2 regions of the Streptomyces griseoviridis genome follow, and region 1 is predicted to be linked to the other one. Evidence: riboswitches for the same ligand, from Rfam matches in the RefSeq annotation. Region 1 holds a riboswitch; the other holds the start of a gene.
What was found. A riboswitch is a leader RNA that binds a small molecule or an ion and turns the genes downstream of it on or off. The one in region 1 is predicted to bind S-adenosylmethionine.
Positions count from the first base shown of each region.

Region 2: another riboswitch for S-adenosylmethionine. It lies ahead of DDJ31_RS10520 (aminotransferase class V-fold PLP-dependent enzyme); the one in region 1 lies ahead of thrC (threonine synthase).

Region 1 is NZ_CP029078.1:4,167,432-4,173,896, reverse strand. Features, by position in the region: gene otsB (trehalose-phosphatase) at 1-688, shown strand, start outside; gene DDJ31_RS17590 (alpha,alpha-trehalose-phosphate synthase (UDP-forming)) at 714-2,114, opposite strand; gene DDJ31_RS17585 (glucosyl-3-phosphoglycerate synthase) at 2,211-3,155, opposite strand; SAM riboswitch class I at 3,324-3,478, shown strand; gene thrC (threonine synthase) at 3,497-4,780, shown strand; gene DDJ31_RS17575 (MoaD/ThiS family protein) at 4,777-5,052, shown strand; gene DDJ31_RS17570 (cold-shock protein) at 5,503-5,706, shown strand; gene groL (chaperonin GroEL) at 6,098-6,465, shown strand, end outside.
Region 2 is NZ_CP029078.1:2,575,091-2,581,555, reverse strand. Features, by position in the region: gene qcrB (cytochrome bc1 complex cytochrome b subunit) at 1-686, shown strand, start outside; gene trpD (anthranilate phosphoribosyltransferase) at 830-1,894, shown strand; SAM riboswitch class IV at 1,967-2,083, shown strand; gene DDJ31_RS10520 (aminotransferase class V-fold PLP-dependent enzyme) at 2,263-3,627, shown strand; gene DDJ31_RS10515 (Lrp/AsnC family transcriptional regulator) at 3,653-3,934, opposite strand; gene DDJ31_RS10510 (rhomboid family intramembrane serine protease) at 3,931-4,674, opposite strand; gene DDJ31_RS10505 (hypothetical protein) at 4,832-5,071, shown strand; gene DDJ31_RS10500 (NYN domain-containing protein) at 5,109-6,452, shown strand.

The DNA.
Region 1 (6,465 bases):
CCCGGACGCGGTGGCCGCGCTCGCCGCCCTCGCCCCCAAGGTGGCCTCCGTCGCCGTCGTCACCGGCCGCCCGGCCGCCGTCGCCGTCCGGCACGGCGGCTTCGCCGGGGTGCCGGGACTCGAACACCTCATCGTCCTCGGCCACTACGGCGCCGAACGCTGGGACGCCGCGACCGGCGAGGTCACCGCCCCCGCCCCGCACCCCGGGGTGGCCTCCGTCCGCGCCGAACTGCCCGGCTTCCTCGACAGCATCGGCGCCTGGCGCGGCACCTGGATCGAGGAGAAGGGCCGGGCCGTCGCCGTCCACACCCGCAGGGCGGGCGACCCGCAGGCCGCCTTCGAGGCGCTGCGCGCCCCCCTCACCGACCTCGCCGCCCGGCACGGCCTCGTGGTCGAACCCGGCCGGATGGTCCTGGAGCTGCGCCCGCCCGGCATGGACAAGGGCGTCGCCCTCCTGGACCACGTCCACCGGCTCTCCGCGACGTCCGTCCTCTACGGCGGCGACGACCTCGGCGACCTCCCCGCCTTCGCGGCCGTCGACAAACTCCGCTCCGACGGCACCCCCGGCCTGCTGGTGTGCAGCGGCAGCGACGAGGTGACCGAGCTGCGCGACCGCTCCGACCTGGTGGTCGAGGGACCGCACGGCCTGGTCACCCTGCTGCGCACCCTCGCCCACCACCTGGCCTGACCGCCCGCCGGGGCCCGCCCCCCGATCAGCCCAGCGGGCCCCGCAGCGCGTTCAGCTGGTCGAGGAACCACTGCGAGGGAGGCAGCGCCGTCGCCGCGGCCGACAGGCGCTTGGCGCGCTCCGCGCGCTCCGCCTTGGGCATCGTCAGCGCCTCGTGCAGGGCGCGGGCGGTCGCCGTCACGTCGTAGGGGTTCACCACGAGCGCGTCCTCGCCCAGCTCCTCGAACGCCCCCGCCTCCCGGGAGAGCACCAGCGCGCACCCCTCGTCGGAGACCACGGGCACCTCCTTGGCGACCAGGTTCATGCCGTCGCGGATCGGGTTGACGAGCGCCACGTCGGCGATCCGGTACGCGGCCAGCGAGCGCGCGAAGTCGTCCTTCACATGGAGCACGACCGGGGTCCAGGACGCCGTCCCGTACCCGGAGTTGATCTCCTCGGCCAGCCGCTGCACCTCCGCCGTGTACTCCCGGTACACCGCGAGGTCCTGCCGCGACGGATAGGCGAACGCCACGTGCACGACCCGCTCCCGCCACTCGGGCCGCTCGTCGAGGAGCTGCCGGTAGGAGAGCAGGCCGCGCACGATGTTCTTCGACAGCTCGGTCCTGTCCACCCGCACGATCGTCCGGCGGCCCGCGCCGACCTCCTCGCGCAGCGCGACGATCCGCTCCTCGACGTCCGCCTCGTGCGCGCGGCGGCGCAGGAAGTCCGCGTCGGCGCCCAGCCCGTGCACCCCGGTCTCGGTGGTGCCGAGGCCGCCGACCCGGTCCGCGCAGCAGGCCCGGAAGGCGGCGGCCCACCGCTCGGTGAGGAAGCCGAGCCGGTCGGCGCCGAGCATCCCGCGCAGCAGCTGCTCGGCGATGTCGTCGGGCAGCATCCTGAAGTACTCGGGCGGCGCCCACGGGGTGTGCGAGAAGTGCCCGATCCGCAGATCGGGGCGGAGCGCGCGGAGCATGCCGGGCACCAGGCTCAGGTGGTAGTCCTGCACCAGCACCGCGGCGCCCTCGGCCGCCGACTCGGCGAGCGCCTCGGCGAAGGCCCGGTTGTAGCTCTCGTACGACGCCCACTGGCGGCGGAACTCCGCGTCGAAGACCGGCTCGACGGGCGTCTGGTACAGCATGTGGTGGACGAACCAGAGCACCGAGTTCGCGACGCCGTTGTAGGCGTCGGCGTACACGTCCGCCGGGATGTCCAGCATCCGCACGCCGTCCTCGCCGACCCCGCGCCGCACCGCCTCGCGGTCGCCGTCGGAGAGCGCCGCGCAGACCCAGAGCGCGTCCGCGTCCGGCCCGATGGCCGAGAGCCCTGAGACGAGTCCGCCGCCGCCGCGCCGGGAGGCGAGCGTCCCGTCGTCCTGAACGTCGTACGAGACCGGACCGCGGTTGGACGCGACCAGCACCTGGGCTGCGGCGTCGGGGGAGGGAGCCATACGCCTCAACCTAGCCACGCCCGGAAACGCTCAAACGTACGGACGCGGCCAGGTGAGGACGTATACGAACGGTGATCCGGGTAACGCGGGCGGCGCTCAGGCCACCTTGCGGGCCGCGTACTCGGCGATCTCCGTCATCGGCGGCCGCTCCTCCGTGTCCACCGAGTAGGTGCGCGGCTCGAATCCGTCCTCGCCGCGTTCGAACTGGGTGAGCGCGGGCCGGATCAGATGGCCGCGGGCCAGCCGCAGCTGCGCGGTCCGGTAGATCGCGGCGGCCATCCGGCCCAGCGCCTGGCCGTCCTGGTGGCGGTGGACGCGCACCCCGACGTCGACCTGGGCGAGGGCGTCGAGGCCCACCAGGTGCAGCGCGTCGACCAGCATCCCCAGCTCCACGCCGTACCCGACCGGGAACGGCAGCTGTTCGAGCAGCGAGCGCCTGGCCGCGTACTCACCGCCGAGCGGCTGTACGAAACCGGCCAACTGCGGCCAGTGCATGTTCAGCAGCGGGCGGGCCATCAGCTCGGTGACCCGGCCGCCCTGCCCGGCGGCGCCGCGCAGCGGACGGTCGTACATCGCCTTGACCAGATCGACCCCGGGTTCGGTGAGCAGCGGCCCCACGATGCCGAGCACGAAGTCGGACGAGAACTCCTTGAGGTCGGCGTCGACGAAGCACACGATGTCCCCGCTGGTGACCAGCAGGGAGCGCCACAGCACCTCGCCCTTGCCGGGCACGGCGGGCAGCCGGGGCAGGATCTCGTCGCGGTGCACGACCCGGGCGCCCGCGGCGGCGGCCACCTCGGAGGTGCGGTCGGTCGACCCGGAGTCGACGACAACGATCTCGTCGACCAGCGGGACCTGCCGCATCAGGTCGTGCCGTATGACGGCGACGATGTCGCCGACGGTCTCCTCCTCGTTGAGCGCGGGCAGCACCACGCTGACCGTCTGCCCTGTGGCGCGCTTGGCGGCCAGGACGCGGTGCAGCGGGCGATCGGTCACGGACCAGGAGCGGGTGGTCAGCCAGCGCTCGACTTCGTTCAGCACAGTGCGCGGCTCCTTAGCGTTCACTCGGCGAGCGGATCGTGTGATCCATCTCGCGGTTCGGACGACTATCTCAACTGTCCTGGCCTTCGGTTACAGTCTTGAACAACGCTGGTGACCATCGCATGTCGGGGTCCACCGGCGCCCACAACAGCAGACACAACCGCATACCGCTCATCCAGAGGGGCAGAGGGAAACGGCCCGATGAAGCCCCGGCAACCCTCCAGCCGGTCTCGTGGATCACTGTTGATCATCACGCGAGGCTCCCGGCTCGGGAAGGTGCCAAATCCGTCTCACGGCGAAACGCGTCGTGAGGAAGATGAGGAGAAAGGGCCTCGCCTCACATGGCTGTGCAGACTGCCGAAACCGCCACGAACCCCACCGTAGACCTTGGGCCCGCCGCCGCGCTGAGTTGCCGGGAGTGCGGCCACCGGGTGCCCCTCGGTCCGGTCTTCGCCTGCGAGGAGTGTTTCGGGCCGCTGGAGATCGCCTACGACTTCTCCGCGTACGACACCGAGGAACTGCGCAAGCGGATCGAGGCGGGACCCGCGAACATCTGGCGCTACGCGCCGCTGCTGCCCGTCCCCGCCGACGTGGCCGAGAAGCCCAACATCAACCCGGGCTGGACCAAGCTCGTGCGCGCCGACAACCTGGCCCGCGAGCTGGGCGTCACCGGCGGCCTGTACGTGAAGGACGACTCGGGCAACCCGACCCACTCCTTCAAGGACCGGGTCGTCGCCCAGGCCCTCGAGGCGGCCCGCGCCTTCGGCTTCACCACCCTGTCCTGCTCCTCCACCGGCAACCTGGCCGGCGCGGTCGGCGCCGCCGCCGCGCGGGCCGGTTTCCGCTCCTGCGTGTTCATCCCGCACGACCTGGAGCAGGGCAAGGTCGTCATGGCCGCCGTCTACGGCGGCGAGCTGATCGGCATCGAAGGCAACTACGACGATGTGAACCGCTTCTGCTCCGAGCTGATCGGCGACCCGGCCGGCGAGGGCTGGGGCTTCGTCAACGTCAACCTGCGGCCCTACTACGCGGAGGGCTCCAAGACCCTGGCGTACGAGATCTGCGAGCAGCTCGGCTGGCGGCTGCCCGACCAGCTGGTCGTCCCGATCGCCTCGGGCTCCCAGCTCACCAAGATCGACAAGGGGCTCCAGGAGCTGATCAAGCTGGGCCTGGTCGAGGACCGGCCCTACAAGATCTTCGGCGCGCAGGCCGAGGGCTGCTCCCCGGTGTCGGTGGCCTACAAGGCGGGCCACGACGTGGTCAGGCCGCAGAAGCCGAACACCATCGCCAAGTCGCTCGCCATCGGCAACCCGGCCGACGGCCCCTACGTCCTCGACATCGCCCGCCGCACCGGCGGCGCCGTGGACGACGTCACGGACGAGCAGGTCGTGGACGCGATCAAGCTGCTCGCCCGCACCGAGGGCATCTTCGCGGAGACGGCGGGCGGCGTGACCGTCGGCGTCACGAAGAAGCTGATCGACGCCGGTCTCCTCGACCCGTCGCTCACCACCGTCGTGCTGAACACCGGTGACGGCCTCAAGACCCTCGACGCGGTGGCCGGCACCGGCCTGACCGCCACCATCCGCCCGAACCTCGACTCCTTCCGAGAGGCTGGCCTCGCATGAGCGTCTCCGTCCGCATCCCGACCATCCTGCGCACCTACACGGGCGGCCGGGCCGAGGTCCTCGCCGAGGGCGCGACCCTCGGCGAGGTCATCGCCGACCTGGAGAAGAACCACGCGGGCATCTCCGCCCGGGTCCTCGACGACCAGGGCGCGCTGCGCCGGTTCGTGAACGTCTACGTCAACGACGACGACGTCCGCTTCGAGCAGGGGCTCCAGACGGCTACCCCGGACGGCGCGGGCATCTCCATCATCCCGGCCGTCGCCGGCGGCTGACAGGCCGGTCGACCGGTTTTGTTACCTAGGGTAACGCCGATCACCGAGAGTTCATCGAATTGCCCCCTCCGTGAGAGAAACGGAGGGGGCAATTCTGTAGGGTTGAGCGCGGTAGAGTTGGGGAACCCGCACCATTCCGCGCGTGACGCGCCCCTGAGTTCCGGCTTCCGCCGCGACAAGAAGTAGCCAAAGTGTGCGGGTATTTTGCGTGTTCTGTGCCTTTTGTCGGGCCCGACTTGCCCCGAATTGGGTTGAATTCTCGCAACATTCCGGACCCCTTCCGTCCAGAATTCTCGTCCGATTGACCTGTTGCAGACGGCAGTCGGGCAGATACATTCGGCCGCGGTCGACGCGTTCCGGCGCACGCCCCCAGTGCCAATGGGGGGTGAGGTCTGACCCGGATCCGCGAAGTGCGGATCTGTGCAAGGGCCAGTAATAGGGGAGTTAGGCATGGCTCAGGGCACCGTCAAGTGGTTCAACGCGGAGAAGGGGTACGGCTTCATCGCGGTCGACGGTGGTGCGGATGTTTTCGTCCACTACAGCGCGATCCAGATGGACGGTTACCGCACCCTGGAAGAGGGCCAGCGGGTGGAATTCGAGATCTCGCAGGGTCAGAAAGGCCCGCAGGCCGACATGGTTCGCGTCACCGCCTGATCGCGCGACCAACCGAACCAGCCGCAAGCGACGTCTTCTGTTGAAGGGCCCGTACCTCCCGGGGTGCGGGCCCTTCGGCCTGCGCGCCTTCCGCGCGCGCGAGCCGCGCACCTGTCCCGCGCGCCCGTCGTGCGCGCCGGGCGCGCGGCGTGATCGACGGCGTCCGCCCGCCGCGTCACCGCCGACCGATCCCCCGGGGGCGCTTGCACTCGCATGGGTCGAGTGCTAATCATTGGCGTTAGCACTCTGAAGGTGAGAGTGACAACGAGGACCGGGTCGGTGAGGCCCGCAGGCCGTGTGGGGCAAGGAACCACGAGGCCGGCAGGCCGTCCGTCGCGGGCGCGGGCGCGGTCCGAAGGAATCACCCCCAGTCCTGGAGGGACCACTTCACATGGCCAAGATCATCGCGTTCGACGAGGAGGCGCGGCGCGGCCTCGAGCGCGGCATGAACCAGCTCGCGGACGCCGTCAAGGTGACGCTCGGCCCCAAGGGCCGCAACGTCGTCCTCGAGAAGAAGTGGGGCGCCCCCACGATCACCAACGATGGTGTCTCCATCGCCAAGGAGATCGAGCTCGAGGACCCGTACGAGAAGATCGGCGCCGAGCTGGTCAAGGAAGTCGCCAAGAAGACGGACGACGTCGCGGGCGACGGCACGACCACCGCCACCGTTCTCGCCCAGGCCCTGGTCAAGGAGGGCCTGCGCAACGTAGCCGCCGGCGCCAACCCGATGGCCCTCAAGCGCGGTATCGAGAAGGCCGT
Region 2 (6,465 bases), 1.6 Mb from region 1:
GCCTGATCCGGGTGATGCCTGGCTGGGAGATCAACCTCTGGGGCCACACGCTCGTCCTGGGTGTGTTCATCCCGCTGGTCATCTTCCCGCTGGTGCTGGTCTCGATCGCGGTCTACCCGTTCATCGAGTCCTGGGTCACCGGCGACAAGCGCGAGCACCACATCCTGGACCGTCCGCGCAACGCCCCGACCCGCACCGCGTTCGGCGTGGCCTGGATCTCCTGGTACTTCGTGCTGCTCGTCGGTGGTGGCAACGACCTCTGGGCCACCCACTTCCACCTGTCGATCAACGCGATCACCTGGTTCGTGCGCATCGGCTTCTTCGTGGTGCCGGTCCTCGTCTTCATCGCCACCAAGCGCATCTGCCTCGGCCTCCAGCGCCGGGACCGCGAGAAGGTGCTGCACGGTCGCGAGACCGGCACCATCAAGCGGCTGCCGCACGGTGAGTTCATCGAGGTCCACGAGCCGCTCAGCCAGGACGCGCTGCACACCCTCACCGCGCACGAGCAGTACCGCCCGGTGGAGATCGGCGGCACCGTCGACGAGAACGGCGTCGAGCGCAAGGTGAAGGGCTCCGAGAAGCTGCGCGCCAAGCTCAGCGAGTCGTACTACGGCGAGGAGTCGCAGATCCCGAAGCCCACCGTCGAGGAGTACAAGGAGATCACCAGCGGCCACGGCCACCACTGATCACCGCGTCGCCACACGACGGCCGAAGGGCCCCCGTCCGGTCTCCGGACGGGGGCCCTTCGGCGTGCCCCGGGCTGGATAGGGTGGAGCCCGCACCGCCTTCTTCTCTCCCCGACTCTTCTACGACACCCAGGAGCGGCCTCATGAGCGCTGTGACCCCCGCTGGAGGCGACACCGCGGCGGGCCGTTCCTGGCCCGCCCTGCTGAACGGCCTGCTGAACGGCCAGGACCTCAGCGCGGACGACACCGCCTGGGCGATGGACCTGATCATGCGCGGCGAGGCGACCGACGCGCAGATCGCCGGGTTCGTGGTGGCGCTGCGCGCCAAGGGCGAGACGGTCCAGGAGATCGACGGCCTGGTCCGCACGATGTACGCGCACGCCAACGTGATCGAGGTGGCCGGCCCCTGCGTCGACATCGTCGGCACCGGGGGCGACGGCGCGAAGACGGTGAACATCTCCACCATGTCGGCGATCGTGGTGGCCGGCACCGGCGCGCGCGTCGTCAAGCACGGCAACCGGGCCGCGTCCTCCGCGTCCGGGGCCTCCGACGTCCTGGAGAAGCTGGGCGTCAACCTCGACCTGCCGCTGAAGCGGGTGCCCGAGGTGGCCGAGGAGGCCGGGATCACCTTCTGCTTCGCGGTGAAGTTCCACCCGGCGCTGCGGCACGCGGGCGCGGCCCGCGGCCAGTTGGGCATCCGCACGGTCTTCAACGCGCTCGGCCCGCTCACCAACCCGGCCCGGGTGCGGGCCCAGGCGGTCGGGGTGGCCGACCCGCGGATGGCGCCGATCGTGGCCGGCGTCTTCGCCGCGCGCGGCAACTCCTCGCTGGTCTTCCGCGGCGACGACGGTCTCGACGAGCTGACCACGACGGCCACCTCCCGGGTCTGGACGGTCGCCGAGGGGCACGTCGCCGAAGAGCGCTTCGACCCCCGGGACGTCGGCCTCGACCTGGTGCCCGTGGAGGCGCTGCGCGGCGGCGACCCGTCGTACAACGCGGAGGTCGCCCGCAGGCTCCTGGACGGCGAGAGCGGCCCGGTGCGGGACGCCGTCCTGCTGAACTCGGCGGCCGCGCTGGTGGCCCTCGAGCGCGGCTCGGGCACACTCACCGAGCGGATCGGCGCGGGCATGGCGAAGGCGGCCGAGTCGATCGACTCCGGCGCGGCCAAGCGGGCCCTCGAACGCTGGGTGGCGGCGAGCAACGCCTGACCGGACGCCGTCGGTCCCGCGATCCGGACACGGGTTGCGGGACCGCGCGCGTTTCGCGTAGGTTCCTGACCAGGTCATGAGTGACAGTCATGAGGCCCCGGCCGACTGTCCGGCAACCCTCCGTCCGTGGCGGGGTGCCCCGGGTGAAGACCAGGTCGTGGGCAGCGAGGTCCACGGCAAGCGCGGACCCCTCGAACCTCCAGGGGTCCTGGTCGTCGAGGAGCCTTCCGTGAGCAAGCGAATGCGCTAGGGCGTCGAGCCCCGCCTCCGCATCCCTTTCACCTCTTCACCCTTCTGCGGTGTCCTTCCGCGCTTCGAGCCCTGTCCGCTCGCGCGGTGGATCCGTACGCCTCTCACGGGAGTCCGCCATGTCTGTCACCACCCCTGCCGCCGACCAGGCCGTCTGCGCTCCGCTGCCGGTGCTCGGCCGGGACGTCACCGTTCCGCTCGTCACCGGGGGCGAGGTCGGCTACGCGGCCCTCGACTACGCCGCGAGCGCCCCCGCCCTCCAGCGGGTCTGGGACGACGTGGCCGCCTACGCCCCCTACTACGGCAGCGTCCACCGGGGTGCCGGGTACCTCTCGCAGCTCTCCACCGACCTCTTCGAGAACGCCCGCAGGACCGTCGCCGAGTTCCTCGACTGCCGCGCCGACGACCAGCTGGTCTTCACCCGCTCCACCACCGACTCGCTGAACCTGCTGGCCGCCGCCCTCCCCGACGGCTGCCAGGTCTTCGTCTTCGAGACCGAGCACCACGCCTCGCTGCTGCCCTGGAAGGACGCCCGGGTCAGCTACCTGGACGCGCCGCGCACCCCGCGCCAGGCCGTCCAGACGCTGGAGCGGGCGCTCGCCGCGCGCGACCCGCACGGCCCTGCCCTGGTCTGCGTCACCGGCGCGTCGAACGTCACCGGCGAGCTGTGGCCGGTGCGGGAGCTGGCCGCCGCCGCGCACGCGCACGGCGCCCGGATCGTCCTGGACGCCGCCCAGCTCGCCCCGCACCACCCGGTCTCCGTGCGGGACCTCGACGTCGACTGGGTCGCCTTCTCCGGGCACAAGCTGTACGCGCCGTTCGGCTCGGGCGTCCTCGCCGGCCGCGCCGACTGGCTGACCGCCGCCGAGCCCTACCTCGCGGGCGGCGGCGCCAGCCGCAAGGTCACCCGGCGCGAGGACGGCGGCGTGGACGTGGAGTGGCACGAGACCGCCGCCCGGCACGAGGCCGGCTCGCCGAACGTGATCGGCGCCTACTCCATCGCCGCCGCCTGCAAGGCGCTCACCGAGGCCGGCTTCGACACCCTGGTCGCCCGCGAGCAGCACCTCGTGGAGACCGTCAGGGCCGGGCTCGCGGAGGTTCCGGAGGTGCGGGTGCTCTCCCTGTTCGGCGACGACGCGCCGCGGGTCGGGGTGATCTCCTTCGTCGTCGACGGCTGGAACAGCTCCCACTTCGCCGCGGCGCTCTCCGCCGAGTACGGCATCGGCGTCCGCGACGGCCTGTTCTGCGCCCACCCGCTGGTCCGCACCCTGCTGGACAGCGCCCCCGAGGCGCAGGGCGAGTGCGGTGCCCCCGAGGCGGCGCCGGGGGAGAAGTCCCTGAACGCGATCCGGGTGAGCTTCGGCGCGGGCACCCCCGACGAGCACATCGAACGGTTCGTGACCGCGGTGCGGGAGCTGGTGGCGGACGGCGCGCGCTGGAACTACCGCACGGAGAACGGCCGCTGCGTGCCCGCGCTGGGCTGACGCCCGGCGCCCCGGAGGCCGCCCGTCAGGAGTCGAGACCGATGGCGAAGGCGGCCTCCAGGTCGTGCTGCGAGTAGGTGCGGAAGGCGACGTGCGTGTCCGTGCCCTCGACGCCCGGGATCTTGCTGATCCGGCCGGGGATGACCTCCGCGAGGTCCTCGTGCCGGCTCACCCGCACCATCGCGATCAGGTCGTAGGTGCCGGTCACGGAGAACACCTCGCTCACCGAATCGAGCGCCGCGATCGACTCCGCGATCTCGGGGATCCGGTCCACGCTGGTCTTGATGAGGACGATCGCGGTGATCACGGCTGGTTCTCTCCCTCGGGGGCCGGAGCTGGGGCGGCCCTCACTCTAGTCGTCCGGCCGAAGGCCACCCACGCGTAGAGGAACCCGAGCCCGAACCCCACCAGGTGGGCCAGGTAGGCCACCCCCGGGCCCTCCGTGGCCCGGCCCGCCGCCAGCCATTGCAGGGCCGCCCAGAACGGCAGCACGAGCCAGGCGGGGAAGCGCAGCGGCAGGAAGAAGAGGAACGGCAGCAGACTGGTGACCCGGGCGCGGGGGAAGAGGAAGAGGAACGCGCCCAGGACCGCCGAGATCGCCCCGGACGCGCCGACCAGCGACTGCTGCGAAGAGGCGTTGGCGACGGCGTAGCCGAGCAGGGCGAGGGCGCCGGAGCAGAGGTAGAAGAGGGTGAAGCGCAGGCGGCCCATGCGTTCCTCGGTCATCGCCCCGAAGACGTAGAGGAACAGCATGTTGCCGAGCAGATGCACCCAGCTGCCGTGGACGAAGAGCGCCGTGGCCGGGGTGAGCGCTCCCCTGGGGGACCAGTCGAACAACTGTGCTGGTACGACGCCCCAGTGGTGGAAGTACTCCTGCTGGGCCGCGAGCAGGGTCTCCCCCGAGCCGTAGCCGGGGTTCAGGCCCGACGCGGGGCTGATCGCGAAGGTCAGACAGCACAGGGCGATCAGCCCGTGGGTGACCGGTGCCGAGGGCCTGCGGGCCAGGCCGGCCGCCCTGCCGACCGTCGTGCTCCAGTTGCTGGTCATGACTACAGAGCATGACGTAACGGGACGCACGGGACCTGACCGCCTCGCCGCCGTGGACGGGCGGGCGGCGACCGTCCGGCAGGCCGTAGGGTTACCGCCACACGCTCCAGGGAAGCTGGCGCGTCACGGACACTAGAAGGAAAGTGAACACGCCACGATGACGGTTCCCCTGCCGACCGCCTCGACGCGGTGGCGCTGCACGCTCTGCGGCAACCTCACCCGCTTCGACGTGACCCGCTCCTCGAAGGTCGTGGAGTACGTCCACCTCGACCTCGCGGGCGAGCCCAAGGTCGAGGAGCGCGAGGTGGTCAGTGAGACCATCGAGTCGGTGCGCTGCCGGTGGTGCAACGCGGTGGACCAGGTGGAACTAGTGGACAGGCCGGGCGCCGACTCCTGACAGGAGCGGGCCCCGCACAGGCATAGGGGTGTGACGGATGGTGGAGACCACGGGCGGGGCGCCGGGCGACGGCGCCGCCGAGGTGCTCGACCGTCCGCTGCCCGACGGCGTGCGCAAACGGGTCGTCCAGATCGCCTCGGACGGCTTCGGCGGGCTGACCGTCGGCGAGCTGCCCGCGCAGCTGCGGCAGTACGCCCGGTTCACCCCGAGCCGCCGCGCCAAGTTCGCGGGCAACGCGATGGCCTCCGCGCTGGAGACCGACGCGCTGTTCCGCCAGCGTATCGGTGAACGGCTCAGAGAGGCCCAGCCCGAACTGGCCGGCGCCCTCGACTCCGGCGCCCCGCCCCCGGCCGCGGACCCGCTCGACGTGGCGGCCGCGGCCTATGTGCTGCGCCCCACCGGCTGGGTGAAGCTCGTCACGGCGGCGGGCGAGGAGGCCCAACGGGCCCACGCCGAACGCGCCGACGAGGAGAGCCGCGCCGAACTGGACCGGCTGCGCGAGGAGTTGGCCGCCGCCCGGGAGCACACCCGGGCCGAGACCGAGCGGCTGCGCGCCGACCTCGACGCGGTCAGGCGGGAGGCGGAGTCGCTGCACCGCAAGCTCCGCGCCGCCCTCAGCGACGTCAAGCGCGGCGAGGCGGCCCTGCGCAGACTGCGGACCGAGACCGAGGCCGCCCGCGCCGAGGGGCAGACCCAGGTGTCCGCGGCGGAGAGCGAGACCCGGCGCCTCAAGGCGCGGCTCGGCGAGGCGGAGGCGGCCCTCGAAGCCACCCGCAAGGCCGCCCGCGAGGGGCGCAGCGTCGAGGACATGCGGCTGCGGCTGCTGCTCGACACCGTGCTGGACGCGGCCCAGGGGCTGCGCAGGGAGCTGGCGCTGCCGCCGGTCGCGGTGCGCCCCGCGGAGACCGTGGACGCCGTCGAGCCGGGGCGGATGACCCCGAAGGACATCGCCGCGCGGGCCCTGTCGGAGCACGATCCGGCCGTTCTCGACCAGCTTCTCGCCCTGCCCCAGGCGCACTTGGTGGTCGACGGCTACAACGTCACCAAGACCGGCTATCCGCAGATGCCGCTGGAGAAGCAGCGGCTGCGGCTGCTCGGCCAGCTCTCCCAGCTCGCCGCGCAGACCGGCGCCGAGGTCACCTGTGTCTTCGACGGCGCCGAACTGCTCGCCCCGGTGCTGCTCGCGCCGCCGCGCGGGGTGCGGGTGCTGTTCTCCAAACCCGGTGTCACGGCTGACGAGTTGATCCGCCAGCTGGTGCGCGCGGAGCCGCCGGGGCGTCCGGTCATCGTGGCCTCGACGGACCGTGAGGTGGCCGACGGGGTGGCCCGTGCGGGCGCCCGCCCGATCGCGTCCGCGATGCTCCTGAAGCGGCTGATCTGACCGCTGTCGCGGC